Regions from separate parts of the Paenibacillus sp. 11B genome, predicted to be linked through region 2. Evidence: riboswitches for the same ligand, from Rfam matches in the RefSeq annotation. Region 2 holds a riboswitch; each other region holds the start of a gene.

Region 1 (10,618 bases), on a different contig from region 2:
CCCAACATTTTTTATACAGGAGCCACAACGAATCAACAGATCGTACCGTCTGTAACCTGGTTGCTGGAGAACAGGGGCAAGAAGTTCTACCTGCTGGGTTCAGATTATGTGTTCCCGAAAACGGCCAATCAGGTCATTAAAGCCCAGCTGGCAGCTGAAGGTGGCGAAGTGGTAGGCGAAGAATATACACCGCTGGGGCATACGGATTACAGTACGATTATTAGCAAAATCAAGGCTGCCAAGCCGGATATTGTATACAACACGCTGAACGGGGACAGCAATGTCGCCTTTTTCAAACAATTGAAGGATGCCGGGATCTCTTCGGAGCAGTTGACCACTCTGTCAGTAAGTGTGGCGGAGGAAGAAATCCGAGGGATTGGTGCGGATGTGCTGAAAGGGCATCTGGCTTCGTGGAACTATTATCAGACAACAGATACTCCTGAAAATAAAACATTTGTAGAGAAATATAAAGAAAAATATGGAGCTGATCGGGTGACGGCCGATCCGATTGAAGCGGGATATGTGGCGGTTTATCTGTGGAAAGCAGCTGTGGAGAAAGCTGGATCAACTGATGTTGAAAAGGTGAAGGAGGCCGCCAAAGGTTTAGAATTCGATGCGCCGGAAGGAAAAGTGACGGTGGATGGAGAGAACCAGCATATCTACAAAACGGTGCGGATTGGCGAAGTGCAGGAAGATGGACAGTTCAAGGAGTTGTGGAACTCGGGCGCTCCAGTCAAACCTGATCCGTATCTGAAAACGTACGAATGGGGTGCTTCCCTTAGTAATAAATAGCAAAGGCATCTCACGTCAAAACTGCTAAAAAACCGACGAGGGTGAGACAACACACCCTCATACAACATTACGGTAAAGCGTTGATGTGGAATGGAAATGGTGTCTTGTACCCATTTTTAATTCAGATGTTCACAGCATGAGGAGGGAAAGGCGATGGATATGTTTGTCCTGCAACTGTTCAATGGGTTAAGCATCAGTTCCATCCTGCTGCTGATTGCTTTAGGCCTCGCAGTTACGTTTGGACTGATGAATGTCATTAACATGGCTCATGGTGAATTGATCATGATCGGCGCTTATGCTACGTATGTGACGCAGAACCTGTTCATTTCGTACGCTCCGCCAGCGTGGTTTGATGTCTACTTTATTGTAGCTTTGCCTATCGCCTTTGGTGTGGCGGCTCTTATAGGCTGGTTGCTGGAAGTGGTGCTGATCAGACATCTGTATGGGAGGCCGCTCGACAGTCTGCTTGCGACATGGGGCGTAGGTATGATGCTGCAACAATTGGCCCGAACGATATTTGGAGCACCAAATGTAGGAGTATCCAGTCCGGCTTGGCTTAATGGAGGTCTGACCATCGCGGACGGCATTGTGTTTCCGTACAAACGGATTTTCATTATTGTGCTGGTTGCGATTGTGTTGTTGTGTATGTACTTGTACATTTATCGGACTTCTTCCGGGAGACGGATGAGGGCGGTGATGCAGAATCGAAGTATGGCGGGCTGTCTTGGGATTTCCACCAGACGAGTGGATGGCATGACCTTTGCCATTGGTTCGGGCATTGCCGGGATCGCTGGATGTGCCTTGACGCTCATTGGCCCGATTGGCCCTTCACTGGGTACGTATTATATCGTGGATGCATTCATGGTGGTTGTGCTGGGCGGTGTCGGGAAACTGGTAGGGACCGTGTGTGGTGCCCTCGGGATTGGCATGTTCAATACGTTATTCGAAACGTATACCTCCGCCTCCATCGGTAAGGTGTTGGTATTTGTCTGTATTGTAGCTTTTCTCCAATGGAAGCCGCGCGGGCTCGTTGCCATACGGACCCGGAGTCTGGATTAATGCGAAAAAGGGGGTTATGTAATGTCTGCACTTCTCAAGACGGGTAGTCTGAAAATGAAGATCATCTGGGCCGTTGTCCTGATCATGATGTGTCTGGCTCCGCTTATTTCCACGGAATTCCGGCTTAGTTTGTTGGCGAAATTCCTGGCCCTGGCCATTCTGGCGATTGGTCTGGATCTAATCTGGGGATATGGAGGGGTGCTTAGTCTGGGGCATGGCGTATTCTTCGGACTTGGCGGGTACGCCATGGCAATGTATCTGAAGCTGCAGGCCAGTGGTACAACACTTCCGGACTTTATGGGATGGAGTGGTCTTAGTGGTCTGCCGTGGTTTTGGGAGCCATTTAGGTCATTTCCGGTGGCGCTATTGCTGGGCATTGCTCTTCCGGCATTACTGGCCTTTGCCTTGGGGTGGTTCACGTTCCGTAACCGGATCACCGGTGTGTATTTTACAATCCTGACCCAAGCTCTAGTCCTCATTACAGTGACGTTATTCGTTGGCAAACAGGAATGGACGGGAGGGACCAATGGTATAACGGGATATAACGCCATCTTTGGTTTTACCCTACATTCGGCAGGGACAACGATTGCTCTCTACTATATAACGCTTGTCGTACTGGTGCTCGCCTATCTGCTTTGTCGCCGGGTGGTGAACAGCAGGTTCGGTCAGGTGCTTGAAGCTGCGCGCGATGGGGAGAATCGGGTTCGCTTTCTTGGATATGACCCGGCAGGTTTCAAAACGCTGGTCTTTGCCCTTTCCGGAGCGCTGGCAGGAATTGCTGGTATGTTATTTGTGCTCCAGGTAGGGATCATCTCGCCTTCGATGATGGGAATCGTGCCTTCAATTGAGATGGTGTTATGGGTTGCATTGGGCGGTCGGGGGACGCTGATTGGTGCGGTGATCGGAGCTGTGGTGCTGAACGCGGCCAAAACGGGTATCAGTGAAGCTTATCCGGAAGGTTGGTTGTTTGTCATTGGAGGGCTCTTTGTAACCGTGGTCTTGTTCATGCCGAATGGACTTGTTGGTGTGTACCGTCATGTCGTGCGCTTGCTGAAACGGAGAGGAGAGGTTGTGCATGTTCCAGTCAGTCAGGAGAAACCAAAAGTCTACTGAGGTTCCGGTAGTGCTGGTTGCTGAGGAAATTACGGTGGCATTTGGCGGTTTTGTTGCAGTCAAAGGCATGAATCTGAAGCTGTATGAACATGATCTGCATTTTCTGATCGGACCGAACGGTGCGGGGAAAACGACAATGCTGGATGTCATTTGTGGCAAAACCAAGCCTGTGTCCGGTACGGTGAAGATGGCGGATGGTGCGGATCTGACACGCCTGAAGGAGCACCAGATTGTTCGGAAAGGGGTAGGGCGCAAGTTCCAGGCCCCATCGATCTTTGCTGGGCTGACCGTGCAGGAGAACCTGACGCTGGCTGCGGAAACTCGTCGTTCTCCTTTACAGGCGCTAGGCATTCAGCGGTATTCGAAAATAAGTCCTGCGATGGAGCGGATTACGCACCAAATTGGTTTGAAGGAACGTGTGGATGCACGTGCAGGGGCCTTATCCCATGGGGAGAAGCAGTGGCTCGAGATTGGCATGCTGCTGCTGCAGGAACCCCGTGTATTGCTGCTGGATGAGCCGGCAGCGGGAATGACGGATGAAGAGACACATAAAACAGGCCGCCTATTGCAGGAGATTGCACGAGAACGGTCTGTTGTGGTGGTGGAGCATGATATGGAGTTTGTGCGCGAGTTTGCAGCCAAAGTGACGGTGATGCATGAAGGCAAGCTGCTAAAGGAAGGTACGATGGCGGAAGTGCAGGAAGATCCGAGAGTGGCTGAAGTGTATCTGGGCAAAAGGAGGGATGAGCATGCTGTCGCTGCAACGAATTGAATCTGGTTATGGGGAAAGCAATGTGCTGCGCGGCGTAAATCTGGATGTCCGGCCGGGTCGGGTGGTATGCCTAATGGGGCGCAATGGTGTAGGGAAAACCACCTTGATGAAAACATTGATGGGTCTTCTTAAAACGCGGAAGGGAAGTGTTCAGTGGAAAGGTCAGGAACTATCCACCCACGACCCGGCCAGGCGGGCCAGGGCGGGAATTGGATATGTGCCACAGGGACGAGAAATCTTCCCGCAGCTTACGGTAAAAGAAAATCTGTTGCTGGGTCTGGAGACAAGCAGCTCAGGAGTGAAGACGTTCCCGGAGGATGTGCTGGCCATGTTTCCGGTGCTTGCCACAATGTATGGAAGGCAGGGTGGTGATCTGAGTGGCGGTCAGCAGCAGCAGTTGGCCTTTGCCCGCGCGCTGGCTTCAAGGCCTGGTCTGCTGCTTCTGGATGAGCCGACAGAAGGCATCCAGCCTTCCATCGTAGAGGATATCCGGCAGGTTATTTTGCAAATTAAAGCAAAAGGTGAGATCTCCATCTTGCTGGTAGAGCAGAGTATTGATTTTGTACGCGGTGCTGCAGATTATATCTATGTAATGGACAAAGGGGCAATTGCACTGCAAGGAACACCGCAGGAACTGGATATGTCGCAGTTTGAGCACCATCTGTCTGTGTAGCTAAGGTTCGTGGTGGTAGGGAGAGTTCAGGCGTGCTTGTCCAGAATGTTGGAGTACTTCGGATATAGTCTTCGGATGCAATCCGGGCAGATATCATGGGTGAATTCAGCATGAGTATGCTTCTCCAGATAACTCTCAACTGAATTCCAGCTGTCCTGTTCATCCTTAATCTGTTTGCAGACAGCACAAATGGGAAGCAGTCCGCGCAACGTGCGCACTTCGGACAGAGCTTTCTTCAATTGGCGTTCTGTCTGTTTCTGTTCGGTAACATCCGTGTGTGCAATCAGTGCGAGATCAGACAGCAGGGATGGGTCGGCCTGAATCAATGGGGTGAGTTCGAGACGGAACCACCGTTGTTCGTTGTGGGCCGTTTGAACGAAGATGTCATATGTATGACTGTCTTTAAAAGGTGCAGTGATACTTTTCAACTCCTGAACGATCTTCGCATTCTTTGCTTGTTCCTCGCGTAATGTCCACCCCTCTATTAAACGAAGGTAATAAGATGTTTCGGGTATGGTGCTGGAGTGGCTGGATACGCCCGGTTTGGGAAGCAGTTGCCCGAGTCCTTGTTGCCAAGCCGTATTGCAGCTGCGGATGATCCAGTTATGGTCTACGATGATGAGCTGGTGTTGCATGGACTGGAACGATAATCTCTCCAGATCGGATATTAAGTACCTCATGAAATGAGCTCCTCCTTGGCAGAAAACTTATCTTAAATCATCTGGAATTTCCAAAATATCGGCGACCTGGTTCCTGAACCGGGTTGCTTTGCGTGTACCGTGGATGAGATTGGACAGACGGTATGGCGGGATGTCGTACTGTTCACAAAATGTCTTTTGGTCGACCTGGAGCTCGGTTAGTCTTCGTTTGATGGCCCATCCGAAAGGAGTCACAGGTTTCTTTTTGTTCAAAAGGGTTCACCCCTCAGTGGAATATAGTATTCAGCCGGTTATTCTTGATGTAGAATATATAGATATGCGAGCTGTATAATTTATTATATACGTATTTGCGTCATCTAACAATTAAAAAAGACGGAAATAAGTGTATTTTATTATGTAAAATGGCGTAATTACGTTAAATAGACAAAATAAATGACATGAAAAACACGCCAGCGATGAGGTGCGGCGTGTTTTTCATGTTTTACTGTATGAGGAGGTGAGTTGTATGGGGGTGAAGGGGTAGAGATCAGGCCCTATAGGCGTGAAGTCCTGCTCCAAGCATATGGAAGCTGGGGAATAATGTTTTCATGGACATTGAGGCTGGTTGTACCAGTCCATCCGCAGCGGAGGCGCTGACGGTATGCCATTCATGCTCCAGGTCTGCGGCGAGGCGAACCAACAGGTTCTGGGTTGTATCGGGAGTGAGGGGAATCACCTTGGAGGCTTCGGTTATGCAGGCACTCATGGCTGAATACAGATAACCAAGGACTGCCTCCTCGACAGGGATTTCGAGGTGGTGGTTAATCCAGGCGTGAACAGTGGAAAGGCAGCCAACGGATTCATACTTAGCCAGAGTCTGTTCAAGCTCGCTAAAATCAATCCAGGGGTGGAGTGCACGAGCCAGCTTAATCAATCGTTTTCCCATTGTAGAGGCATGTTCTCTGAGGCTTGCTGGGGTGCGCTGGACATGAACGAGTTTGTCGATAAGGGCTGTACGCCACGCGTCATTATGATCTGTGGCGGTGTATATGCCTTTAATCGCCATACCTTCCAGACGCACGATACTGGGGTGCAATTGACAGCGCATGAATGATTCTAGATCTTCAGCACTGCGAATGGTTCCTTCAGTAATATGGGTATCCATACCAAAAGAATGGGTGAACCCTCCGACCTGGATAGAGGAATCAAGCAGTTTGACGTAATCGAGCAGCTTATTCCCACGGTTCACAATCTTTCGCCTCCTACGTTCGTTAAATGTAATGTAAAATAACATTTATACTCTGTTTTAGTTCGTTTTAAGTTCGTAAATCCGAATTATATGATATATATGTTCACATAAATATCCGCTTTTTGTCAATAGTTTCTGGGTTTTAAATTTAAAAATCTTTATTATGTTAATTTATATTACAATTTAAGTTATCTTGTTTAAGGTGAATGGAGTAATTGTTCCTTATAAAGGAAGTAGAGTGATCCGCCTGCTCGGATATAAAAACGGGATCAATTTTAATCATATGTGCTTTTTAGGAGAAAATGACGAGATTATACGATTTTTGGAAGGGAAAGCGCAGTTAAAATGATAATATTAAAAATGCTTTACATTTAAACTTGAAGCGGGTATAATCAATTCTGTTGCCGATTATTTACGACATGCGGTCGTGGTGGAATGGCAGACACGCTATCTTGAGGGGGTAGTGGGTGTATACCCGTGGAGGTTCGAGTCCTCTCGACCGCATCATAAGAACGATTAAGAAGAAGCTTCCCATACGGGGAGCTTCTTTTTTATGTTTTTTTACAGTAAAGATGAGTCCAGACAAAAAAAGGTCACCCGTTTCCCTGAATGCATGCTCATTCTGTCTGCAGGGTTCGGATGGCCTTGAATTGTTATTTAAGCAATTCTTTGATGTCTGCTTCAATTTTATCAGGTGTTGTTTTGGGAGCATACCGTTTCAAAACACGTCCGTTCTGATCCACAAGGAATTTGGTGAAGTTCCATTTGATGGCTTTGGAGCCGAGTACGCCAGGTGCTTCTTTGGTTAGATGCTGGAATAGAGGATGAGCGCTTGAACCATTCACATCGATCTTCTCAAACATGGGGAAGCTGACACCATAGTTCATCTGGCAGAACTCGGCAATATCATCAGAAGAGCCTTTTTCCTGTGCAAACTGGTTGCTTGGAAAACCAAGAACTTCAAATGGGGAATCTTTGAACTTATCCTGGAGTTCTTGCAGACCTTTGAATTGAGGTGTAAGGCCGCATTGGCTTGCTGTATTCACGATAAGCAGTACTTTGTCACGATAGTTGGACATCTCAACTTCCTGACCGCGAAGGGTGTTTACTTTGTAGTCGTAGACTGACATGAAAATCGCCTCCATTTCATATTCTTCTATCATTTATTATATTGATTGCAATTAAATATTGCAAAATTAATATTGTTTTTTTAACGCTATTTGGACCTCTCGTGTATGAACTGTGAATGTTTTGCTACCTGAATTTCGCTAAAGAGAGAATTAGAGAGCTTTGAAGAGATGGGTGGAGAATGGATGTGTTGTAAGCGCTATTATTGATGTGAAATGGCAAAAATCCGTCGATTCGGTGATCTGCGCAGACTTTACACCGATATGGCACGGGTGTATGATTCATATCGTAATTCCAATTTCAATTAAATTTTACATGAAAAACGAAACAAACGATAATATCGCTCTGATTAAGGAACATAATGGAACGATGTTTTAATCGCTGAGTTTCCATTCATTCATGGGTGGGAAACGGGGGAACCAACAGGATGAACTGTCCAGGACAGTAGGCATCCATGGGGTGAATTTTCCGGTGACAGCCGGAAATAGGGCGACTCTCGCGCCCGAATCCGTCAGCTAACCTCGTAAGCGTTAAAGGGAGAGGCAACAAGCCGTACGCTGGTTCATAGTGTCTTTTTGCTATGGATTATTGAAGAAGCGTCCGGGAGGCCTTGGTCCCCCACGCTTCTTTTTTGTTGTCTTTTCACGCCAAGGGAGGAACGAATGATGGATAAAGAGATGATCTTAGTGACTGCTCCAAATGAAGCAGGACGTAAATTTATCAAATTGCTGATGTACAAAAAAATGCCGTTTGCCGTTCTGACCAACAGTGCAGGGGAAGAGCGCAGGCTCCGGAGAATTGGTGTGGAGCATGTCATTCGCATGAACACGGCTGCAGCTCAGAAATGGTTTTTGCCGCAAGGCAGTGTAGGCAATGTTTTTATTTTTGAAAATAGCCTAAACCTGACCTGCCGATATTTGCAGATCTGCCGCTCCTGGACATCCAAGTCCCTGTGTGTCATTACAGAACAAAGCCACCCCAAAGGGATCTATCGGGGAATGGGAGCAGACCGTATCGTATATTCCTTGAATGGGGAAGTTGGGTTTCTGCTTAATGGTTAGTGGTACTATTCCTGTGATTGATCCAGTGTCAGCTGCCTGTTATAATTGAAATCATAAATATACGGAATATTGAGGAGACTCATGCATGATGGTGGGTCTTCTTTTTTATGGTTTGGGAAATGGGGAAATGAATTTCCTGTGGCTAACGAGGAGGAATAGGCGTGCCGGATGTACGTGGAATACAATGGTTGTTCTTTGATGTGGGGGATACGCTTGTGGACGAGTGGGAGCCGGTGGATGATATTATTGGTCAGTTCGTTCGAGAAGCTTGTGCGCTTGGTTATCAGGTGGAGATGCAGACAGTACGAGAACTATTTGCCGCCTCCTACCGAAATTACGAGCAATGGCCGATGAAACTGGCTATTCGTACCCTGATCAGCGATGAGCGGCACCGGGAACAGATACAGGAGAAGCTGAAGTTCCGCAAAGAGCTTGAACGCCCCTTCGCGTCAGCCGACGCTGTTCTCCAGACGTTGTCGCAACACTATAAGATTGGCATCATTGCCAATCAGAGCCCGGGGACGGAAAATCGGCTGGATAGCTATGGTTTGCGTAAGTACGTGGATGTGCTGGCCTGTTCCGCTGAAGAAGGAGTGTCCAAGCCTGATCCTGAATTGTATGCTGTAGCTCTGAAACAAGCGGGATGTAAACCGGAGGAAGCGGTCATGATCGGCGACCGGATTGATAATGATATTATTCCGGCTAAGAAGCTGGGTATGCACACGATCCGAATTTTGCAGGGGTATGGCAGGTTCCAGCCGGAGCTAGCAGATGCAGACCGTCCAGACTGGACGGTTGAATCACTGGATGAACTACTTCCCTTGTTGATGGTAACTCAAAATTGATAAATAAACTAAAAGCGGTATTTAGAGCTGATCTCTAATCGGTATGGATCAGGTTGGATTAGGCTGCTGCTAAAAAATATAAAAGGCTGATCATCTCAAGGGATACGTTACTTGAGTTGATCAGCCTTTTTGAGTTAGACAAAATACGGATTAGTTTTCTTTAACCTAGAACAACCGAATGGTCTGGATGATCAGATACACATTCAGGATAACGATAACTCCGGCAATGATCCAGGAGATGATTTTGAGCCACAGCTTGTTAGCAAAATCCCCCATGCTTTTTTTGTCACTCGTAAACATGATCAGTGGAATAACGGCAAAGGGGAGCTGCAGCGACAACAGAACCTGGCTCAGAATCAGCAGTTCTTCTGTTCCGTGCTCTCCGGCAATAGCTGTTACGATAACGGCCGGGATGATTGCAATCAGACGTGTTACCAGCCGACGAAGCCACGCCGGAATACGAATGTTCAGGAAGCCTTCCATTACAATCTGACCGGACAGTGTGCCGGTGAGTGTTGAGTTCTGGCCTGAAGCCAGCAGGGCTACACCGAACAGGATGCTGGCGATGGTGGTTCCCAGCAAAGGTGTCAGCAGATGGTAAGCATCCGTAATTTCCGCAACCTGGGTCATGCCTGCACTATGGAACACGGCAGCAGACACAATCAGGATGGCTGCATTGATGAACAGGGCCAGTGTTAAAGCGATTGTTGAATCCATGGTGGTATACAGAATCGCTTCTTTTTTACCCTTAGTTGTCTTTTCAATCTGACGGGTCTGTACGATAGAAGAATGCAGATACAGATTATGGGGCATCACGGTTGCGCCAATAATGCCGATGGCGATGTAGAGCATGGCTGGATTTTGCAAAATTTCGGCACTGGGTACAAAGCCGTGCATGACGCCGCCCATATCCGGTTTGGCGAGAAAAAGGTCAATCCCGAAGCAGAGGGCGATGGTAGCCATCAGCACAATAACGAGCGATTCCAATGCGCGGAAGCCTTTATTTTGCAGCAAAAGAATGACCAGTACATCGACAGCGGTAATAATGACGCCATATAACATGGGAATGTTGAACAACAGTTTGAGCGCGATGGCTGAACCAATAACCTCGGCAAGGTCGGTGGCTGCAATTGCAAGCTCACACAATATCCATAACACCATCACGACAGGCATGCTGAATCGTTCGCGGCAGGCTTGCGCCAAATCCCGTCCTGTGACAATCCCGAGCTTACCAGCGAGAGACTGTAACACAACAGCCATCAGGTTTGAAATCAGAATAACGGACAAT
Region 2 (10,618 bases):
TTGTAGGGCACAAAGAGCGCATCTTCCCGATTGGTCGTCTGGATAAGGATTCGGAAGGTCTGATCCTGATGACCAATGACGGAGATATCGTCAATCGAATTCTAAGAGCCGAAGGGCGCCATGAGAAAGAATATATTGTGACCGTGGATCGTGCAGTAACGCCAAGTTTCTTGAGAGGCATGAGCACAGGCGTCAAGATCCTTGGCGAAATGACGTTGCCTTGTACGGTGACTCGCATATCTGATCGGGTGTTCCGCATTATTCTGACGGAGGGGAAAAACCGTCAAATTCGCCGGATGTGCAGTGCATTTGGCTATGAGGTTCGGAAGTTGAAGCGGATTCGAATTATGAACATTCATCTTGGCGAACAGGCCACAGGCACATGGAGAGAACTAACGTCCGCAGAAAAATCGGAATTAAGCAGTCTCCTGGACTATACGATGGAATAAATAATAAATAATGATTGTCAAAGCGCTGCTTTCCAAAAGGAAAGCGGCGCTTTTTAATATCAGTGGATAGAAAAAAGTCACTCTCCTGTAATGAAGGAGAGTGACTTAAGCGTGAGTTTGCACAACGAACGCCCCGTTAGTTACCTTGTTCAACTGCTTTCACGGACGTGTTGTTACTCTGGTACTTACGGATAATTGAAACTTCTACCCGACGATTCTGAGCTCGTCCAGCTTCAGATTGGTTGCTAGCGATCGGGTGATACTCTCCATAACCACTAGGTGTGAATTTCGCTGGGTCCAGCGTCTCATTTAATAACAGAATTTTGAGGAAATTCAGTGCTCGATCGGCACTTAAATCCCAGTTATCCTTATATTGGCTGTTCGAAATGGGAACATTATCAGTATGGCCAGACACAACGACTTCATATTCCGGGAATTCCTGCAACATGCTAGAGATGGCTTTGGCCAGTGAACGAGACTCGGGCTTAACATCAGCCCGGCCTGAGGAGAACAGGGCGTTATCACTGATCGTGATCTTGAGCTCAGACTGATTCAGCTTGGTATTCAGCTGGTCGGAAAGGCCATTTTTCTGAATATATTGATCAAGCTTTTTCTTGAGTTTCTCCAGATCTTCCTGTTCTTTCTGAGCCATCTGCGCATCTGTAATCTGAGCCGGTGTCTTCTTGATATCTTCAGGCTGCTGTTTGTTTTTGCCCAAATCTGTAGTGGAATCTGTAGGGTTCATGGATGTATGATCCAGTACACCCGAACCACCGTTCAATGCGCTGCTCAGAGCTGAAGCCATCTGTTCAAACTTCGTTGCATCTATAGAGCTCATAGAGAATAGTGTGATAAACAGAGCGAGCAACAACGTCATCAAGTCGGAGTAGGGAAGCAGCCAGCTCTCGTCTATATGTTCTTCATGCGGTTCGTGTTTTTTAGCCTTTTTCACCTGATGAGCCCTCCTTCTCTTCCAACTGTCTACGTTCGGAAGGTGTCAGGAATACAGATAATTTTTGATTAATGGCAATGGTGGATACACCGGATTGTATCGATAACAAGCCTTCGACCATCATCAGCTTGATTTCCATCTCTTTCTTGGACATCCGCTTCAGTTTATTGGACATCGGATGCCACAACACGTAACCGCTAAAGATACCGAGAAGTGTCGCGATAAACGCTGCTGCAATCGCATGAGAGAGCTTTTCCATATCACTGAGATCGGCAAGCGCTGCGATGAGACCTACAACGGCCCCGAGTACCCCGAGCGTTGGTGCATACATCCCCGCTTGGGCGAAGATCAAGGCACCGCCACGATGGCGCTCTTCTGTAGCATGAATATCTTCCATGAGTACATCACTTACAAATTCCTGATCATTGCCGTCAATAATCATACGCATACCGCCGCGCAGGAACTGATCATCAATATCTTCGACTTTCGATTCAAGTGCAAGTAAACCTTCACGGCGGGTGGTGGAAGCCCAGTCCATAAATGTGCCGATTAGAGAAACACGGTCAATCAGTTGCTGCTTTTTGAACAGTACCCCGAATAGCTTGGGGATTTTTTTAACTTCAGACATGGGAAATGCCATGAAAATAGTTGCTGCCGTACCAACAAAAATAATAACGTAGGCTGCCGGGTTGTTAACCAGGTTGATAAGGGGTGCACCCTTCAGGAACATACCCACTACAAGTGAAACCAGCCCTAAAACTAGTCCGATAATCGTTGAAATTTCCATCATACACCTCATCCATGAGATAAAATTGAATCCTTTCAAGCGGCTTTATTCGGGCTTCCGGACGAACGTTACACCGCAATCCGTTTAATGTTAGGCAACCTTGAGGGTTGCAGAAACAGTTAAAACGGTCATGTATAGTATTTATCGACCAGATGGCCTTTTTTTTTAAGGGTTATTTTCAGGTATAATAAGAACAAATCTGCTCCTTAGGGGCTAAACAGGAGTGAAAAGTCAATGGGCGTAAAGCATGGACGGGATTATGAAGGAATATTGACAGATTTGACACAGGCTATAGGCCGAATACCGGACCGCTATGTTTTCTTTGAGATGGATGAGGAAGAATGGTCACGCCTTGGTGTAACAGAGCAACTCGAAGTGGATGAGGCATTGGCGGAAGATCTGTTCTATGCGCTGGGCGAGGAGTCTGTCATTCCGGTAGGAAGTGGAGTGGTCATTCATGACAAGGAACAGCACCGAATTCATATCTTAATTGGGGAAGAAGAGCTGACTTTTGTACCACTCATTTAGTATGCTCCTATAAGATATTTGGCATGGAAAACGGGGTTGGAGAATCTCCCAAAAGCCTTATGGTTAGTGGATCTAGCGCCATTTGTACTATTGGAATTTGAGGCTTGTCCGTGGTAAGATGATAGTCATGAAACGGGCGAACCGCAGGGCGGTGGACCTATGCGTTTGGGTTGCTGTGGTAGCACCAAAGGTTTTGATGGCACCGCGGACAGCTGTCTGTGATGAGCCATCATATGGGGAGGAAGATAACGTATGGTTTTTACGCAAGAGGAAGTCGAAGCTCATCTGGGAAGGCTGGAAGGCTGGGAACTGGAAGAGGGACGATGGATTGTCCGCAAGTTCGTATTTTCCAACTACATGAAAGGGATTGCATTTGTGGACGAGGTCGCAGCGATTTCAGAAGCATTCAATCATCACCCTTTTATTACGATTGACTATACAACGGTCACGCTACGTCTCACATCTTGGGATGAAGGTGGCATCACATCTGTAGATATTAAAGAAGCAGAGCAATATAACGAGGCGTTTGAGAAAAAGAGGTCGGAATAAACTGGCGCGGTTATCATCGCACTACCGGAAGTGAGTGAAGCATACATGTCAGACGATAATCAGAACAAACCGCTTATTACTGTCGTAGGCAGCCTTAATATGGATTTGGTGGTGAAGACGGACATTATTCCCGAGGAAGGGGAAACGGTGAGCGGGGAGGAACTGCACTATCTGGCCGGAGGTAAAGGTGCCAACCAAGCGGTGGCAGCAGCACGACTTGGCGGACAGACAACGATGGTTGGTGCGGTAGGATCGGATGGTTTTGGTGAACGCTTGCTGCACAGTCTAACGGAAAGTGGGGCAGATGCCTCACAAGTCCGTATTCTGAATGATACGGTTACAGGTACGGCCTCCATCTGGCTCTCCAAAGGAGATAACCGGATTATTGTCATTCCTGGAGCGAATGGGCGGGTTGTGCCTGCGATGCTGGAAGAGGCGGATACGGTAAAAAGCCTGACTGCAGCCGCAGCGGTGCTGCTGCAGCTGGAGATCCCGCTGCCTGCGGTCACCCGCGCCGCCCAACTGGCGGCTGAAGGCAGCGCATTGGTGGTGCTCAACCCGGCTCCCGCGGTGCCGGGTCTGCCCCAGGAGCTCCTGCGGTGCGTCGACGTCGTTACGCCGAACCGCAGCGAGCTTGCCGTGCTTACCGGCCGGGATGATCTCCGGCCGGAAGACGTAGATGCGGCGGTCGCAGAGCTCGCCGCATCCCTCGGGGCCGCTGTCGTTACGACGCTCGGCCCCGAGGGGGCTGTATACGCGGCGGCGCCTGGCGGCCGCGTACAGGCAGGGCGTGCCGGCGCATGCCGTGCGCCCGGCTACGCCGTAAGCGCCGTCGACACGACCGGCGCTGGCGATTGCTTCAACGGCGCGCTGGCGGTAGCCCTCGCGCGCGGAGAGACGCTGGACGCGGCGGTAAGCTTCGCCATGGGCGCAGCCGCGTTGTCCGTGACGAAGCTCGGCGCCCAGTCCGGGATGCCGTCTGCACGTGAAGTGCAGGCTTTCCTTGCCGAGCAGAAGGCAAAAACGCAGTAAACCATTCTTCTTTAGGATGAATTATAGGCGGCAGAATGAGCTCATGCAACCGGAGTAGCCATAGCGCCGCATATTTTCACCGGAGCTTTCTCTACACGCTAAGCATGTAAATATGACCAAGAGGCTCTTACTTTCCCGGCAAGGGAGAGTGAGAGCCTCTTATCTGTAGAACATTGATTAAACCCGGTAACCCTGTGATACGGTTGGCTACGTTATGCGTTCAGCATCAACGTGGTTTAGAGCATGCGTTAAAGAGCAGGAGGTGATTGAAGCCACCACGCTATACATGCTTGCAACCTGTCTTAACTGTTCGCCTTAAACGATGGGGTTACTTCTTCTCCGCCAGCCACATCGCAATATTCGCGATTTCTTCTTCCTTCAGCTTGTCTTTGAACGAAGGCATACCGCCGCTTTTGCCTTTGACAATGGTCGTATAAATCTTCTCCACATCGTCCTGGCTGCCAATCTTCTGCAGACTAGGGCCCATGCCCCCTTGAAGCTGATCACCGTGACAGGTAATACAGTTGGCTTTGACCAGTGTCTCGGCCTGTCCTGCATCCATGGTAACTTGCGGCATCGTCGGTTTCGCTTCTTCTGCAACTTCCTCTTTCCCTGGAAGCGTAAACATTAGTACAATAGCTAAAGCGCACGCTGCAAAAAATACCCCGCTCATGATCCATTTGTGCATCCCTTATGTCCCCTCCAGAATGAAAGATCATCTAACCTGAAACTATCCATATCATTATAACGGAACCTGTAGTTACATCATAGCATTTTGTGGTAATTTTTTGAACTAATCACATAACCGGGGACTTTTTCGATGATTTGAAGCCCTATTTAATCGCGTGGACCTTCATAGACCATGCAGTAAAAAGGTTTCAAACCGCTCGGTGTCTGTCGTTCGTATGTATCCTGCGTAACAAATCCTGCCTTGAGATAGACACGAATGGCCCGTTCATTCCAGGTCAGGACTTCCAGATCAATTTCGTTTGCCGGGTTCCGGCGAAGGGCTTCCTTCACAATGGCCGAGACAAAAGCTGTTCCCTGACCATGACCACAGCGTTCGGGGTGCATACCAAGCCCAATGCGAGTGACACCTTCAAGTGGGAAGTATTGAGCGAAACCCCAAATTTGATGATCCTCTCCCAACACCACTGCATATTGTTCCTTCCGAAGCTGGGGATCTCCGAATTCCACTTCGAGTGCTTTCATCTGCTCCCAGGGCAGCCAGCTATAAATATTATAAGGCGGATCATACTGCCAATCACAGATGAGCTCCGCATGTTCTTCTTGCATGGGCACAACGTGAAACGTCACAGGGGCTTCATCCATACAACTGCACGCTCCTCTCATTGTGAACAAGCTATAATGATTTTAATTTAACCAATAGCATAGATATGTCATTCCATATCTATGCTTGTTTTCACTCTACAAAAGAGGCGTTCATTTGGCAAGTCCTCGTTATTGAAAAAAATAATTAGTATCTACATAGAGTTATCTGTACAAAAATACTCAAACATATCCTTTTGCTTATGGATCAAGGATATCTTTGGCTTTTTTAATGTACAGAAATAGGTGTACAAAATTCTTCGAACTTCGGAGAAGGAAGTTTACCGTTCTTAGTGAAACATTTTTATTTTGCAACTTATTAACACCAAGCAGATCTGCCCACCTTTTTTGAGTTTCAGCAGATACTTTTCCATGACATGAATCAATTCCAGGATCATGTCTTTGCTGCGGGTATACTTTCTTTCTTCACCAGACTCTGTTGTGGCTACTGACTAATTTTTGAAATATGTTAAATGATCACCAGCTGAACAGAAGAAACATTCCATTGCCCTATATTTCCCAGTAAGATTCTACGATCCGATTCATCAATAAAATACTCAAGAGAATTACCGATTTCCACGTCAAGTGAACGTTTCATCTCAATAGGAATAACAATACGTCCGAGTGAGTCCATATTACGTACCATACATTTTTGCTTTTATTCATCATTACTTCCTCACCCATTTTCTTTCATTGTACCATATGGAAAGATTGAAAAGGCTTTAGCGAAATCGGGTTACGTTCCCGTAAATCTATGTAAATAAAGAAATAAACCATTTTCCTAAATGACCTTATACCCATATACATAAATGGGATTAAATAGTATTATATCCTTGGTTTTATACTATTTTATAGAGAAGGGATGTATAGTTGAATGGTAAAGAAAAAAAGATTTACAACCTTACTGTTAATTTTAAGCTTATTCACAAGTGTTTTAGCTGGATCTGCAGCCGCGGAGGATCAAGTCATTGAATTAAATGGAATAAACGAGCAAGAGATCAATACTTATCTGAAAAACGCAGGATACACTCAAGAAGTAATCGATACATTAGAACTGTATCAAAAGGAATATCTTTATGAGGAAAAAGCGATCTTTACAGCTCACAAAAACGCTCTTGGCCAACTAACCGAGAGTGAAGAAGGGGTTGCCGAGGATTTTAGCCTCATGTCTTTACCTAACTGGACCCATAGCTTGGTAGTGAGTCAAGTTAAAGCTCCATCAGGTTATGTTGATTTTATCTTTTCATACAATTGGGATTGGAGCTACAGACCAAATTTCACATCCGAAGAGAAATTCGGGATTGCTTGGACCGATGATTTCGATCCGTATCCGGAAACAGCTAAGTACTCTTATCAAGCGAGAGGATACCAAGACCGCCCAACTGCATACCCAGGTTGCCCATCGAGAAGAACAAATGGCGGTACTATTTGGTCAGGATACAACACATACAATCCAGGAGCTGGAGTGGGTTGGGCTATTAACCTAATTGGTAGTTGGTGGAGCCAAGACTGTGGCTACTACACAGTTGACGGACACAAAGGTTCTGGCCAAGTAAAAGCGGGTAAGGCACATAGTAATAACAGCGCCCCTGACTCAAGCTCTGCCGTTGGGAAATACTTCCATAGGACTTATTTGGCAAATGGAGAGCTTGGTTTCTCGGGTGTGCCAACAATCACAATAAGTCCTTCATCAAATTATGATCCGTCTGATGAAGTTGGTGCTCGTTGGAACTGGACAAACAAAAACTACTAATCGGGTAGATTAGTGTAGTTTAAGAAAAAAAATAAGAAAATAAACGCTTATAGCCCTTATTGCTTCCGAGGAAGCTAAGGGCTATAAGCGTTTTCAAGCTGTTTCTCTTCTTCCATTGTGTTAAGATAGTGCTCATTCAGTTACAGGAATTTCCTCTTCCTCTCCTCCCCAAACTATCTTCACACTTTTAACATCTTTCCAATCATCCACACTGCTCCTTGTAGGTAGTTGAATCACTTCATTTGGAGAAATTGTAGTACTAACTGTGTTTTTAGTTGCACTGTTGTTTGGATGTAGAATATTAACTTCTACCTCTTCATCAACAGGATCTTCTCCAATATATTGTATGGAAGGAATTTCTTCGTACTTATCTTCATTTGGTACAAGATCAATTGTAACTACCCAATTATCTGACTTTGCAACTAAACGCTTTTCGCTAACTGATTTGCTCGTGCAGCCGTACAAAAACAAAAGTAAAGCAAGCAGAACAAATATAATTTTCCGGTTAGAGATAAATACAACTCCTTTTAATTTTTGACCATATTATAGCATAAAAGTAATCAAAAGGATTGGTTCGTATTTCCTATTTAGCCGTTGTTTATGATGTCCAGGTGTTCAGTATGCAAAAGAAAAAGACCTCCTCAAGAATATTACTTTACTGTAACATAGAGTACAGCAGCAATTGTGCTTAAGTTGCATAATAGATCGTGAACTCGGTCCACTAGTGGTCACAATTCTTTTAACCCCTGACTCAGTTTTAGTATTAAATCTTACCATAGCATCATCCCACCAGTATTTCGGTGGCTGATCCTTGGGCTGGGTTAAATCAAATGCTATGCACTCTCCATCCAGGATCGCTGATTTTACGGGAAGCTTTATATCTAACAATTCCGGAAACCTTGATGTAATTTCCGTAACCGTGCCTTGAAAATGCACGAACTTTACCATTCTCATAGTGGATCAGTATTCTAAAGCCATCCCATTTCAAACTATTATACTTCCATCTTTTTATTTGATTAGGCTGCAACGGATACAGCAGCATAGGTTTGATTGGTTGATTTAACATATATGCTACACCTCTCCATAATGAACATATCATAATCGGCATTCCAGAGGTATATGGGTTCACTGGTATAACTGAGAATTATGTACATATTCTTTTTGTACACTTTTATGTAGATACGTGAAACAAAAGTTCCGGTAATTTCGTTTATATTATAGTGGGATGGGTAAAAACATTATAAGAGCACGGACGAAGCAATGCAAAATAGCCCTGAAAAAAGTAAAGTTAGGTTAGATAGCTTATCCCAAAATACTTTTGATGAAACGAAGCACAAAAAAACCGCCGGATACATTCCTGCGGAGAATGTACCAGACGGTTCTATTATGCTTCGTTACAGTAGTGTTATTGTTACAGCATGACGTTGCTCCGCTTGTCCCTAGTCGATGGCCAATGTCTCATATGCGTCCGTGCTCATAATGCGTTTAGCGCCAACATAGCGGTTAGCCCAATAGCTTTCACTTAATGCGCTGATTGTAACTCCTTTGGAAGAAGAGGAGTGTGCAAACTTTCCATCTCCTACAAAGATTCCTACGTGCGAGACCCCTTTGCCCGTTGTATTGAAGAATACCAGATCACCTGGTCTCATTTCCATACGGGATACTGAATCGCCCATGTCGAATTGTGAACTTGATTGGCGCGCCAGATCAATGCCCAGCTTGTCGAATACATAACTTGTAAACCCAGAGCAGTCAAAGCCGTTAAGCGTTGTTCCTCCGCTTTTGTATGTAGTTCCCATTGCTGAATCAATGACTTGGTCCATTTTTGAATCTGCGAATGCGCTGCCTGCTCCAAGCGATAATGCGAATGTGAGGCTAAGTACAGCTGCGGTTAATTTCTTCTTAAACAAAAGATATACCCCTTCCAATGCCTGCGAGGTTAGCTTAAGGATTCGGTTGAAGGTCCCCTATGATCCCTCTGTTGCAAGATCAATTCACCCATAACTGGTTCCCCCGCTTCCCAGGTGCTAGGAATTTGGCTATGCTAGTTGTGCACCTGCGAAATCAAGAAATGACGATTAAATTTTAAGTAGTTACAAATATGAAGGTAAAGATTACAAAGTTGTTACTAAAAACTCACTGCGATTATTGTAACAGAGGTATATCACTTTGGCAACGTTTAGCAACAAAATTAGCAAAAAAAACCTCGACCTTTGACGGGGAAAGGTCGAGGTTTGCTTGTTTAACGGCATTTGATGAACTTAACTTTACATAGAGATAGTAACAATTTTGATCGTTCAATTTATTCCTTGACCGAGTTGGACTGCCATAACCGGAAATGGGCGCATATTTTCCACAGACTCAGCAAGCACCGGGCAAGTGGGTACGTTTGTTGTAGTATAAGGCCGGTTAAGCCTGTTACTAACCATGAAGCTGAGGTAAAGGCAACAAAGACCAGCAGATGAAGACCGCCCAGCAGGGTCGCAATACCGATCAGAGTGATGATTTGGCGCAGAGCAATCCATAAGGCCTGGAACGTACCACGGGCTCCGCCTTCCCCGTCAGGAGCCGAGACCCCAAACTGCATGTAGAGAAGGGCATGATGTATTACCCACCCGTATACAATCCAACCAGCAACATAGGGAATACCCGGCAAGAGCAGTTGGAGGGAATGAAAGCCATCCATAAAGATGGAATAGAGCTTCGGTGCAAGCCAATAAGCCGGCAGCAGCAGCAATACGGTTCGAATCGTGTGAAGTAACAGCATCGGTTTCCACAAATTTTTGATGCCGCGAATGAATGGAACGCGCTCTTCCGAATGATTAAAATGCTGGAGTGAGTAGAGCAGCCCTGCCTGAATGAGTGGGCTAATTAGCATCCGCAGCAGCAGCATAGCCCCTAGAATCCATAAATAGCGATGGACCTCCGGGTTTGTTGACAGACCAAGCTGGCTCTCCATTTTGAATAGAATCGTACTTAGCTCCCCGGCATCAGGTTCAGGATAACGCAGGAGAAGCGGGACTACAGCTGACTGTACCATCCGATAAAGAAAGTATCCCCATATTAATTGATAGAGAAATAAGAGTGCCGCAATGAACATATGCTGACGGACGAGAAACCAGCCTTCACGTATTTTCGCTTTCACTGTATCCACCTCACCATGACAGACTTCCGAATATAGCTTCTATAAGTTTGGTTGCGCTCATACTCCAGCGGGATTTGGTTGGCTCATCCAGTCC
Region 3 (10,618 bases), on a different contig from region 2:
ATCGAATAGACGCTTTATCTTATAAACTACCGCTCTCAAGGGCATCCTAACAGAGTAACGTTAGGAACTGAGGAGGCAGGTACATGGAACTGAAAATAGAGCTTATTCCTGATCTTCGCACATCAGGTGGCGAAGTGCAGGATATTATGGTGGACGGTCAATATGCGGGTTCGCTTCTGCTAGTGTTCAGGGAAGGGGATCGGGTATCCGGCAGCCTTCAAATGGAACAGAATTCGTTACCTGACGAGTCAGAACAGGTTATTGTTGAGAAGGTGCACGAATATATTCGTTCTCTTGCGGATGCGGTAAGTGCTGCTGAATATGAAGTGCTTGTGAGCTGCGGTACACTGTATTCTGTGTTACAGAAGCCAGAATCCCATACGGATCTGCTAATTCAGTCGTCGCAGTCTGATGATACGTATTATTCCGATGGAAAGAACATTCGAGATGCTGTAAATGAAGTACACGTCATCCCCGGTTCACAAGCCGAATCATTTACATATGAAGACCCGGAACATATGCTGGAGATGGAAATGGTAAGCGCCGGACGCAGCATATCCACCTATGTATTTAATGACGCGAATGGACAGGAAGTGGCGGAAGCCTCTCTAAAACAATATGGTGCAGATGTACAGGGTGAGATACATTGGTATGATGAGCCCGCAGAAAGTTATCAGGATGCCGCTGCCGAGCTGCTGGTACGAGAGCTGGATGAAGAAATAATCGACACCATTACAATTCGCATGTGGCATCAGGGGCAGGAACTGGAATCCTTGGAATGGGTGCACCGGGATTTTGCGGATGGGGTAGAGATCGAGTATCCAGAAGATCTCGAAGAGATTGAAGCTGCTGAAGAAACCTGTTACGTCATGTTGGTGCGCAAAGATCGGGAATTTCGCATATATCAACTGTATTTGCAAGAACGCGGAGGATTACCTGTCGGTACAGCAACGATTGATACCTCATATGCGGATTTGTCAGGCTATATGGATTACGAGGTACCTGGCACCAGTGCTCAGCGAAAGAGTCTGGTTGAAGTTCTGATGCGGGAGCTGGACAAAGAGCTTGAATTTGATACATTACATCTCACGATGTTATACCGGAATCAAATTATTGATGAAGCGAAGATAGATGGGTAAGAGGGACATCCTCTTACCTTTTTTGTTTTCTTTTTGACGAAAAAGTCATTTCCCGGTATAGTACCATTAGTTTAAGAGAGACCTGGAAGTGGAGGAGAATCATGGAACACTATTTCAGTATCACAACAGACTACATTAATGATGAATTTAAAGCACTGCAGGCTCAGCCGGAAGACACGGAGGATGTGATGTCCCTGCTCATGGAAACAGCTGAATGGCTGCGGAGCCAGGGATCTTCTCAGTGGAATGCGTTGTTAAAGGGTGAGGATTCCCATAATACGGCAGAGGCGATTCAGCGTGGGGACGTATTTGTATTTAAGAAGGGTTCTGACGTAGCTGGCATGGTAATTTTAATGAGCCAGCCAAGCGCATGGGATGTACACTTATGGGGAAGCAAAGCGCATGCCGGGGATGGCGCACTTTATCTGCACCGATTAGCGATACGTAGAAAATATGCTCAGAGTGGTTTGGGACGGTCGATTTTGCAATGGTCCAGCAGCGGGATACAGTTTGAGGGTAAACACATCGTCCGATTGGATTGCGGTGCGGATAACGCAACATTGAACGAATTCTATAAGCGTAATGGCTATACCTTTGTGGGAGAGACAGAAGGCTTTAGTACATATGAAAAGGCGGCCACAGGCCTGTCTGTATAACCAGTATGCAACATATAAAATACATGTAATAAGCCGGGAGCTACCCACTGCTCACCGGCTTTCATTAGCATACCGACATTTCGATAAAGAGGTTTAACTCTCCATTCATATATCCGCTTCTTAGCCGAGCATCTCCTGAATATGTTGTATATACGACTCAGAAGTAAAGGTGTGCGCTAGAACCTAACAATATTCGTAATGTCGTCAGCGTCAGAACCAGCATGGTACAATTGATATTGAAATGAATTCTATTATTCAGCTGGTTGATGTCCGAGTGATCGGAAATCTCATTTTGTTGCTTTACTGAACATATGTTCTGGTATATCATGATGGAAGATGCACGGAGAAGACTTATGCTAGAAAGGGGGAAACTAACGGTGAGATTGCTGCAGGCGCTTTTCTTTCCTCCGGAGCAGCCCGGAGGTGTATCCTCTATGATTCCGTATATGCAAGAGAGGTTTACAACCCCGAGGTGGGAGATGGATCTGTTCTCGCTGCCTAAGCGAATTCGCAACAAGGGCAGAGAGGATATCCAGTTTGAGACGTTCGATTGGACCCAGTATCAGGATAGTCCTGTCGTTCAAAAATATATGCAAACCTACCGGGATTATTTGTGGTGGACCAAGCTGCGTATTCAGAAGCCTTACGATCTGATTCATGCCCATCACCCGATCGCGGGGCTTGCAATGAAGAAGGTTTTCCCGGATATTCCCCTCATTCAAACGATTCACTCCAGTTATGAGCGAGAGCTAATCCTGAACGGCCGTATTGAGCCGGAAGGACCGGAGCACCAGTTTCTGCTGGCGATCTATGGTGAGCTGGAGCATCAGGCAGAGCGACTATTAACGGTATCGGATTCTTTCCGTCGTTATCTGGCGCCTTATGTGCAGTATCCTGATGTTATCGGTGTGATTCCGAACGGTTTTGATGAGAAAAGGTTCAAGCCCATCCCCCATGAAAATGCCATACCACAACTGGTCACCGTATGTCGACTGGTTCCGGCGAAAGGGCTGGATATTCTGTTCAAAGCCTGTGCCGAGCTGAAAGCCCGGGGACATGATTACGTGCTTCATATTATTGGGGACGGACCGATTCGCCCGGATTTGGAAGAATTGGCCCAGCGGCTGGGTATTTATAATGAGACTATCTTTTATGGTTATACGCTGCATCCTGAGGAATTCATGCCATTTTTTGATATCTTTGTACTTCCTTCACGGGCCGAGGCATTCGGGTCTGTTTTCGCTGAAGCAGCGCTTAGCTGTCTTGCCCTTGTAGGGACAGATGTGGGCGGCATACCAGAGCAGATCGAGAACGGAAGTAACGGCTTGCTGGTGCCCTCAGAAGATCCGTCTGCATTGGCAGAAGCGTTGGAGAAGGTTATGGTTGACCCGGCGTACCGTTATGAGCTGGCTCGCTCGGCATGTGAGAAAGCCAAAACCCATTACTCTCTGGGCAGATCGGTCAATGAACTGAAAAAAATGTATTTGCAATTTCCGAGCCAGAATTAGGTTCTGGAGAGGGAAAAGAAAGAAGCCGCTGGTTTATCAGCGGCTTTTGTTATGTTAAGGGAAGAGATGTATTCAACCATATCGTTCATTGTTATAGATGTTTTTTGCGCCCGCGAAAGCTTCCCCATCGATCCATTACTAATTTTGCACCCCAAAACAGTGCCAAACTGCCGAAAATGGGGTAAAGGATAGAGAGCAGTGAACTGAATCCAAACTGGCTGAGCGAATAACATAAGAGCATGATAGCCAGGATGATCAGTTTGGGATGTACTCGGACATGCTGTCTGAGTTGGAGGGTCATTCCATAAATATCGGCTACAAACGTACTGAAGATTTCCATGAAAATCAGGGATACATAGATTGACTGGACTACCCATCCTAGTTGAAAGGCAATGCTGCCCATTGGAATTTCAAATTGCGTGATGCCAGGCATCTGGGCTGACATGGCAAAGTGAGCTGCCATAAGCATGAATCCTACACCAATCCCGCCCAGAACGCCGCCCCATTTCAGTACTTTTCGGCTGCGAATCTGATTCCCCACCGGAACGAGTACAGCTTGGGCAAGCGCCAGGTTGAATGAAGTATACAACAGAGGCGATAACCAGACCTGGATTGGATTGCTGTCAGTGGTTAAGGTAATAAATCGGTTTGCGCCGGGATGATGTATGGTGCTGGTGATCATAAGGAGGGAAAGCAGGAGCATCATGGGCACCACGATACTGTTCATTTGCAGGATGGCCTGAATGCCGCGTCCAAGCAGCAGATATGTACCGATAAGGGTAACAATCAGACCTGTCTGGTAATGGAGCCCCAGATGCTCTACAAAGACCGATCCGGCTCCGGCCAACATGACACTGTTTACTCCAATGAGAATCAGGAGAGTCACCCAGGTAATCCAATTTCCTGCTTTATGACCGAATAGATGCTTGTTGAGATCCTCGTAAGAGCGAGAGCCGGTATCATGGGCAATTAGCATCATTTTTGTACCTAACCAGACAAAGAGTATGGTCGATAAGCCAATGGTAATGGTGGCCCATTTGCCATACTGGGTAAAAAACTGCAATATCTCCTGCCCTGTTGCAAAGCCGGCTCCTACTACCGTTCCGATGTATGTAAATGCGATCTGCAGCACCCGAAATGCCTGTTTCATGTGTTTCCCCTCTCAGGCCCCTGAATAGTTTGGACATGCGGGTGCCATGGTACAAGGTATGCTTGACCCATCAAAGTCATGACAATTGAAGTGCGGCATGGGGTCATTTATATGCTCTGGACAAGAGTAGAGGCAATTTCGCTTGAACTGATAGCCGGATCTATGATACTTTTACGTCATAGGATAGGCTTGGGAGGTCAAATTATGGAAGTATTGAAACAACGGATTTTACAAGAAGGTGTAGTCATGTCAGATCAGGTGCTGAAGCTGGATGGTCTGCTGAATCACCAGATTGATCCTGCATTGACGATGGAAATGGGACGTGAATTTGCCGCTCGTTTCCGTGAAAGTGGTGTAACTCGGGTCATTACAGTGGAGTCTTCGGGAATTCCGGTCGCCTTTGCTGCCGCATATGAACTGGGTGTTCCGCTGGTATTCGCCCGTCGCAAAAAAACACTTTTGGCTGACCCCGATGCCTACTGTGAAAGAGTGCCTTCTTTTACCAAAGGAATCGTAACGGATATTATGGTATCCCGTGAATATATCCATGAGAATGATCGTATTTTGTTCATTGACGATATTATTGCCAATGGCGATGCTGCTCGCGGTGTTATTAAAATTATCGAACGTTCGGGTGCGGAACTGGTTGGATTCGGTGTCGTGGTCGAAAAATGTTTTCAGGCCGGAGCGCGTACAATTCGTGAGCAGGGCATCCCGGTTGAAGCGTTGGTGCGCATTCGTTCATTGAATGACGGTACCGTGCAATTTGACGATAACGAAATATGACTTTTTAAAGGAAAACGTGCCTATTTTTATAACAATGCCTTTGCATGACCGCTGATTTCATTTATAATGGGGTTATGTTAGGGAGAGGAGGCAACACCATGGGTAACCAACCGGCAACAGAACAATTTTTTATTGATAAGCTGGCGGAATCGAAAGTACATTTTGAGCGTGCCCTGGATTGTAAACATACGGAATTCGATGACCTTTATCCCTATATGATTGAACATCCTCAATTTTTCTGGTACAAACGCTACGTTGCCTGGTCAGAATTGCTGACGATTGTAGGCTTGTGCGAAGAGTTGTCCTTCTCTTGGAAAGAACAATTTACACCGCATCAAGTGGAGTACCTTGAAGAACGTGTGATGTCCGCCAAAGTGCTTGATTTTTGGTTTGAGAAGAACGACAGCAAAGAGCACGCGCAGCGGTAACTTTCAGTCGGGACATACTTTCGAATGACATGACAGTCCAATACAGTCACGTGAGACCTAAATGACTTTTCATTTAGGTCTCTTTTTGTAAATAATTTTTATGGAGAAAGTAGGCGTCGGGAATATGATCAGTGATGCAGAATTGGATGTACTGCGTTTATCGGGTGAAAAAGTAAGGGTGATTCGGGACGAGATTCAGTCCAATGATGTGACAGGCATTGTCGTAGCCTGGGACGGGGAGCAGGTACTCATTCGCCGTCAGAATCGTCGTGTGGTCAAGCTTGACCGGAATTATCAGTACCAGTTGTTCAGCGAACCACGCAAGAGCCTGCTCGAAGAATAGGACATGCGTTTTAGGTTCATTTACCATGGATGTTTTGGCATAATTGCACCTCTCGGGAGAGAAGATAGGTACAGTGAGAGTTTGTAACATATCAGCCGAGAGGATGTGCGGTAACCATGACACTGATGAATGATAAGGTTCATGCCTATAAAGATCAGATGGGTGAATTAAGCGACGTGCTGCCTGCAGTGGTGAAGTCTTATCATGAGTTCACTGGAGAATGTTTTCAGGCAGGAGCGATTGAAGCCAAGACCAAACAGCTGATTGCCCTGGGCATTGGATTGTTTGCCAATAATGAGGTATGTACGTTCTACCATGTGGAAGAGGCACGTGCCAAAGGAGCGACCGATCAGGAGATTATGGAGACGGTGGCTGTGGCTGGAGCCGTAGGCGGAGGCCATGCGTTGTCTCAGGGTGCAATGAGAGTACAGAAGGCTTTACATTAACCTATGTATTGCAGAATCATTTTGTCCAGCTTTCTGTAGAAATAGGGCAGACAAAGAAAAGGCTCCGGTTATAACCGAAGCCTTTTCGTGTTCAACTTATATTTTGCCCAACATTTTGTTATACATATATTGTCCTGTTACCCGGCGTGCTGTTACGTAACGATCGTTGAAGTAAGGATTGGATAATTGAGTGATGCTTACACCCTTGCTGCTTGAAGCGTGAGCGAACTGTCCGCCACCGATATATACACCTGTATGTGAAATGCCATTACCCATCGTATTAAAGAACACCAGGTCACCTGTACGCAGATTAGCTTTGGATACCGGCGTGCCAGCCTTGGCTTGCTGCTGCGAAGTACGTGGCAATTCAATGCTGTATTTGTTGAAAATATATCTCATAAATCCCGAGCAATCAAACCCGGCGAGCGTAGTGCCACCCCATTTGTAAGGTATGCCTGTCATGTTGTTTACCACGGTGTTAATACTGCTTGCTTCAGTGCTTGTTGCCCCGGATGTAAATAGTACTGCTGCTCCAAAAATGGAGATGATAAGCTTTTTCAAAATTTGTGTTCTCCCTTCGATGCCTACGGAGTTAGCTAAGGGTTCGGTAGAAGGTTCCCTATATTTCCTATGTATAAGAATAATTCACCCAAAATGGTTCCCCCGTTTTCAAACATGAAACTCGGCAAATGAATAATTAAGTTTTTGTAACCTTTTGAAACTATATTGCATAAATGCGAAAATGTCAAACCTGTTTTAATGTTTTCTTAGCACCTCAATGTTAACGGAATTCTGACTTTTTATGTTGAAAAAACTCGAATGTTGGATTCTAATCGATGACAAAAAAGTAACTACTGTTTCAACTGGAGAGAAATTGGACAATGTATTGGTTATATTACATACATTGAAGTGGGAAATTATATTTTTTTTGTTGACACTAATTACCTGCACATGATATATTATTTCTTGTCGCCGCGATATAATTTCTCGGAGATATGATATACGCGGTCGTGGCGGAATTGGCAGACGCGCACGGTTCAGGTCCGTGTGGGCTAACCCCCGTGGAGGTTCGAGTCCTCTCGACCGCATCATACTCATCATCAATAGGTTTCTGTTCTGCGTTTTTATGCAGATCAGAGCCTTTTTTATATTTGTCAGGATATTCAGGCTTCCGCTCATCACCTGCGCTGATGATATCTTGGATATGTATTCCAAGTGGGCATAGATGTTTCGTTAGTCGAAAAAATGGCTGTGACCAAGCCATTCCTGAATGCGTAATGTATCCCGGTTTGATCCCCTGGCCCAGCTTGTGTACGTAAATCTGATCCCTGTAGTCATCAGAGTAGGACGATTTGTAGAGCTGCCTGTTTTTCTGCTGTTCCTCCAACAGCCGCAGCAGCAGTTCTAAGCCCGACATGTTCTCTGATAATAAAGTTGTTTAAGTACAAAAAACGACACCCGGCCTGATATACGGGCCGGGTTAGAAATAAAGATGAACTAGAGCGTGCCTTAGAACACCTCCTCGTAAGATGACCCTTCTACAAGTTGAAGCATTATCGTAGATTGGCTACCCATGGAATAGGCGTCGTCCGGACAACTGTCAGGAGACATTTCACATCACTATACCTCTTTGCTAAATGGAGTTTTCTTTGCTTGCATCTTTTGATAATCAAGCCCCCAATCATACATCGCAAGAATAATATCCTTCATTGAATGCCCAATATCAGTTAGCTGATACTCTATTTTAGGTGGAACTACAGGATATATCGTTCTAGAGACTAAACCGTCTTTTTCTAACTCACGAAGCTGAAGGGTTAATGACAGCAAGAGATATAAGCAAAGATTTAGTAGCGATTGCTTCCGGGAATGGGGGAAGCAATCGCTATGTTTTTTTGCGGATATTTTTATTTTTTTGTCCACCACATGTGTACAAAGAATAAAAAAGATGATACATTGAAATTAGTTTAATTCCTTTTATAACAGGGTTTTTTGGAGGAATACTATGTCTCCTGTACGAGGACATACGTATATCGAGGAGGGAATGGAATGTCAAGTCAAGCATTGGACCAATTTTTAAGTTCGAACATCGAAGATCTAAAGACTAAAGGTCTATATAACGTCATCGATACGCTGCAGGGTGCAAATGGTCCTGTTATTCGTATCGACGGAAAGTCCCTAATCAATTTGTCTTCCAATAACTATTTGGGACTGGCAACAGATTACCGCCTGATTGATGCTTCAGTTAAGGCGTCGCAGACATACGGGGCAGGCGCAGGGGCTGTGAGAACAATCAATGGTACGATGGATCTTCATATTGAGCTTGAAGAAAAACTGGCCCGTTTCAAAAAAACGGAAGCCGTTATCGTGTATCAATCGGGATTTAACTGCAATATGGCTGCTATATCCGCGGTAATGGACCAGCATGATGCGATTTTATCCGATGAGCTGAACCATGCTTCGATTATTGATGGCTGCCGCCTGTCGAGAGCTAAGGTGATTCGCTTTAAGCATTCGGATATGAATGATTTAAGACAGCAGGCGAAAGATGCCAAGGAATCCGGTCAGTACCATAAAATTATGGTCATCACTGACGGGGTTTTCTCCATGGATGGTGATATAGCAAAGCTGCCCGAAATCGTGAAAATAGCAGAAGAATTCGATCTGATTACTTATGTGGATGATGCCCACGGTTCGGGCGTTCTCGGAGCAGGTGCGGGAACCGTGAAGCATTTTGGATTGTCCGACCGCATTGACTTTCAAATTGGTACTCTTTCCAAGGCGATCGGCGTTGTCGGCGGTTATGTGGCGGGTAAAAAACAACTGATCGAATGGTTGAAGCTGAGAAGCCGTCCGTTTCTGTTTTCGACATCGCTACCTCCGGCTGCAATCGCTTCTTGCAGCGCTTCTGTCGACATTTTGATGAATGACAAAGAGCTGATCGAGAAGCTGTGGGAGAACGGCAATGATTTGAAAAACGGCTTGAGCCGACTTGGATATGATGTAGGCCAAAGCGAAACGCCGATCACACCTTGTATCATTGGCGATGAAGTAACCACCCAACAGTTCAGCAAACGGCTCTATGAAGAAGGTGTTTACGCCAAGGCAATCGTGTTTCCGACGGTTCCGAAAGGAACCGGAAGAATACGCAACATGCCGACAGCTGCCCATACCAAGGAGATGCTCGACAAGGTGATCTCCGTTTATGAGAAAGTTGGCAAGGAAATGAAGCTGATTTAGCTGCATTTGTGGGAGTATATTTCGGGAGGAATGTCTTATGAACAAGATTTTGGTGACGGGAGCACTGGGCCAAATCGGTTCTGAGTTAGTTGTTAAATTACGTGAAATTTATGGTGCGGATCACGTCGTTGCTACGGATCTCAGGTCATCAGCCCACGAAATTACCCGATCCGGGCCATTCGAGCTGCTGGACGTGACGAATGATAAGGCGATGTTCGAAATCGCCAAGCGGTACGAAGTTGATACCGTCATCCATTTGGCTGCGCTGCTGTCGGCTACCGCAGAGGAGAAACCGCTGCTTGCCTGGAATTTGAATATGGGCGGATTGATGAATGCACTTGAAGTATCCAGGGAGCTCGGCTGCCAATTTTTCACTCCAAGCTCCATTGGATCTTTTGGTCCTTCGACTCCGAAAGACAATACCCCGCAGGATACGATCCAGAGGCCCAATACGATGTACGGCGTGAATAAAGTGTCCGGCGAACTGCTTTGTGATTATTATTTTCACAAATACGGCCTGGATACCAGGGGGCTGCGATTCCCGGGTTTGATATCTTATATGACGCCTCCCGGCGGAGGAACGACGGATTACGCGGTGGAAATTTATTACGCAGCCGTGACGGCTGGCCGGTATACATCTTATATCGCCAAGGACTCAAACATGGACATGATGTATATGCCGGATGCCCTGAACGCTATCATTGAATTGATGGAAGCGGATTCTTCCCGGTTGATGCACCGAAATTCATTTAATGTCACCGCAATGAGCGTGGATCCGGAGGCAATCGCTGCAGCGATTCGGGATGAGTTTCCCGGCTTTATCCTCGATTATGACGTTGATCCGAAGAGACAGGCGATTGCCGATAGCTGGCCGCATTCCATTGATGCGACGGCAGCGAAGACAGAATGGGGATTTCATGCCCGC

What was found. A riboswitch is a leader RNA that binds a small molecule or an ion and turns the genes downstream of it on or off. The one in region 2 is predicted to bind cyclic di-AMP.
Region 1: linked by a shared signal. The riboswitch ahead of Q0V21_RS15505 (HAD family hydrolase) and the one ahead of Q0V21_RS25615 (C40 family peptidase) in region 2 are both predicted to bind cyclic di-AMP.
Region 3: linked by a shared signal. The riboswitch ahead of Q0V21_RS13775 (C40 family peptidase) and the one ahead of Q0V21_RS25615 (C40 family peptidase) in region 2 are both predicted to bind cyclic di-AMP.

Annotation. Positions count from the first base shown of each region.
Region 1 is NZ_JAUKNS010000003.1:103,641-114,258, reverse strand. Features, by position in the region: gene urtA (urea ABC transporter substrate-binding protein) at 1-792, shown strand, start outside; gene urtB (urea ABC transporter permease subunit UrtB) at 946-1,851, shown strand; gene urtC (urea ABC transporter permease subunit UrtC) at 1,873-2,964, shown strand; gene urtD (urea ABC transporter ATP-binding protein UrtD) at 2,927-3,736, shown strand; gene urtE (urea ABC transporter ATP-binding subunit UrtE) at 3,714-4,409, shown strand; gene Q0V21_RS15530 (nitrogen regulation protein NR(II)) at 4,436-5,089, opposite strand; gene Q0V21_RS15525 (hypothetical protein) at 5,117-5,320, opposite strand; gene Q0V21_RS15520 (urease accessory protein UreF) at 5,595-6,296, opposite strand; tRNA gene Q0V21_RS15515 (tRNA-Leu) at 6,718-6,800, shown strand; gene Q0V21_RS15510 (glutathione peroxidase) at 6,950-7,426, opposite strand; cyclic di-AMP (ydaO/yuaA leader) riboswitch at 7,794-7,969, shown strand; gene Q0V21_RS15505 (HAD family hydrolase) at 8,087-8,485, shown strand; gene Q0V21_RS15500 (HAD family hydrolase) at 8,647-9,330, shown strand; gene Q0V21_RS15495 (Nramp family divalent metal transporter) at 9,496-10,618, opposite strand, start outside.
Region 2 is NZ_JAUKNS010000006.1:312,247-322,864, reverse strand. Features, by position in the region: gene rluF (23S rRNA pseudouridine(2604) synthase RluF) at 1-449, shown strand, start outside; gene motB (flagellar motor protein MotB) at 586-1,401, opposite strand; gene motA (flagellar motor stator protein MotA) at 1,388-2,188, opposite strand; gene Q0V21_RS25655 (hypothetical protein) at 2,423-2,716, shown strand; gene Q0V21_RS25650 (4a-hydroxytetrahydrobiopterin dehydratase) at 2,969-3,265, shown strand; gene rbsK (ribokinase) at 3,311-4,297, shown strand; gene Q0V21_RS25640 (c-type cytochrome) at 4,626-4,985, opposite strand; gene Q0V21_RS25635 (GNAT family N-acetyltransferase) at 5,135-5,629, opposite strand; gene Q0V21_RS25630 (hypothetical protein) at 6,501-7,379, shown strand; gene Q0V21_RS25625 (hypothetical protein) at 7,512-7,850, opposite strand; gene Q0V21_RS25620 (ATP-dependent DNA ligase) at 8,206-8,445, opposite strand; gene Q0V21_RS25615 (C40 family peptidase) at 8,819-9,289, opposite strand; cyclic di-AMP (ydaO/yuaA leader) riboswitch at 9,293-9,430, opposite strand; gene Q0V21_RS25610 (hypothetical protein) at 9,682-10,524, opposite strand; gene Q0V21_RS25605 (M1 family metallopeptidase) at 10,535-10,618, opposite strand, start outside.
Region 3 is NZ_JAUKNS010000002.1:1,209,472-1,220,089, reverse strand. Features, by position in the region: gene Q0V21_RS13815 (hypothetical protein) at 84-1,139, shown strand; gene Q0V21_RS13810 (GNAT family N-acetyltransferase) at 1,241-1,795, shown strand; gene Q0V21_RS13805 (glycosyltransferase family 4 protein) at 2,173-3,303, shown strand; gene Q0V21_RS13800 (YkvI family membrane protein) at 3,395-4,453, opposite strand; gene Q0V21_RS13795 (xanthine phosphoribosyltransferase) at 4,658-5,239, shown strand; gene Q0V21_RS13790 (hypothetical protein) at 5,338-5,667, shown strand; gene Q0V21_RS13785 (hypothetical protein) at 5,792-6,010, shown strand; gene Q0V21_RS13780 (carboxymuconolactone decarboxylase family protein) at 6,127-6,456, shown strand; gene Q0V21_RS13775 (C40 family peptidase) at 6,553-7,017, opposite strand; cyclic di-AMP (ydaO/yuaA leader) riboswitch at 7,023-7,154, opposite strand; tRNA gene Q0V21_RS13770 (tRNA-Leu) at 7,461-7,544, shown strand; gene Q0V21_RS13765 (winged helix-turn-helix transcriptional regulator) at 8,077-8,376, opposite strand; gene Q0V21_RS13760 (glycine C-acetyltransferase) at 8,503-9,693, shown strand; gene Q0V21_RS13755 (L-threonine 3-dehydrogenase) at 9,731-10,618, shown strand, end outside.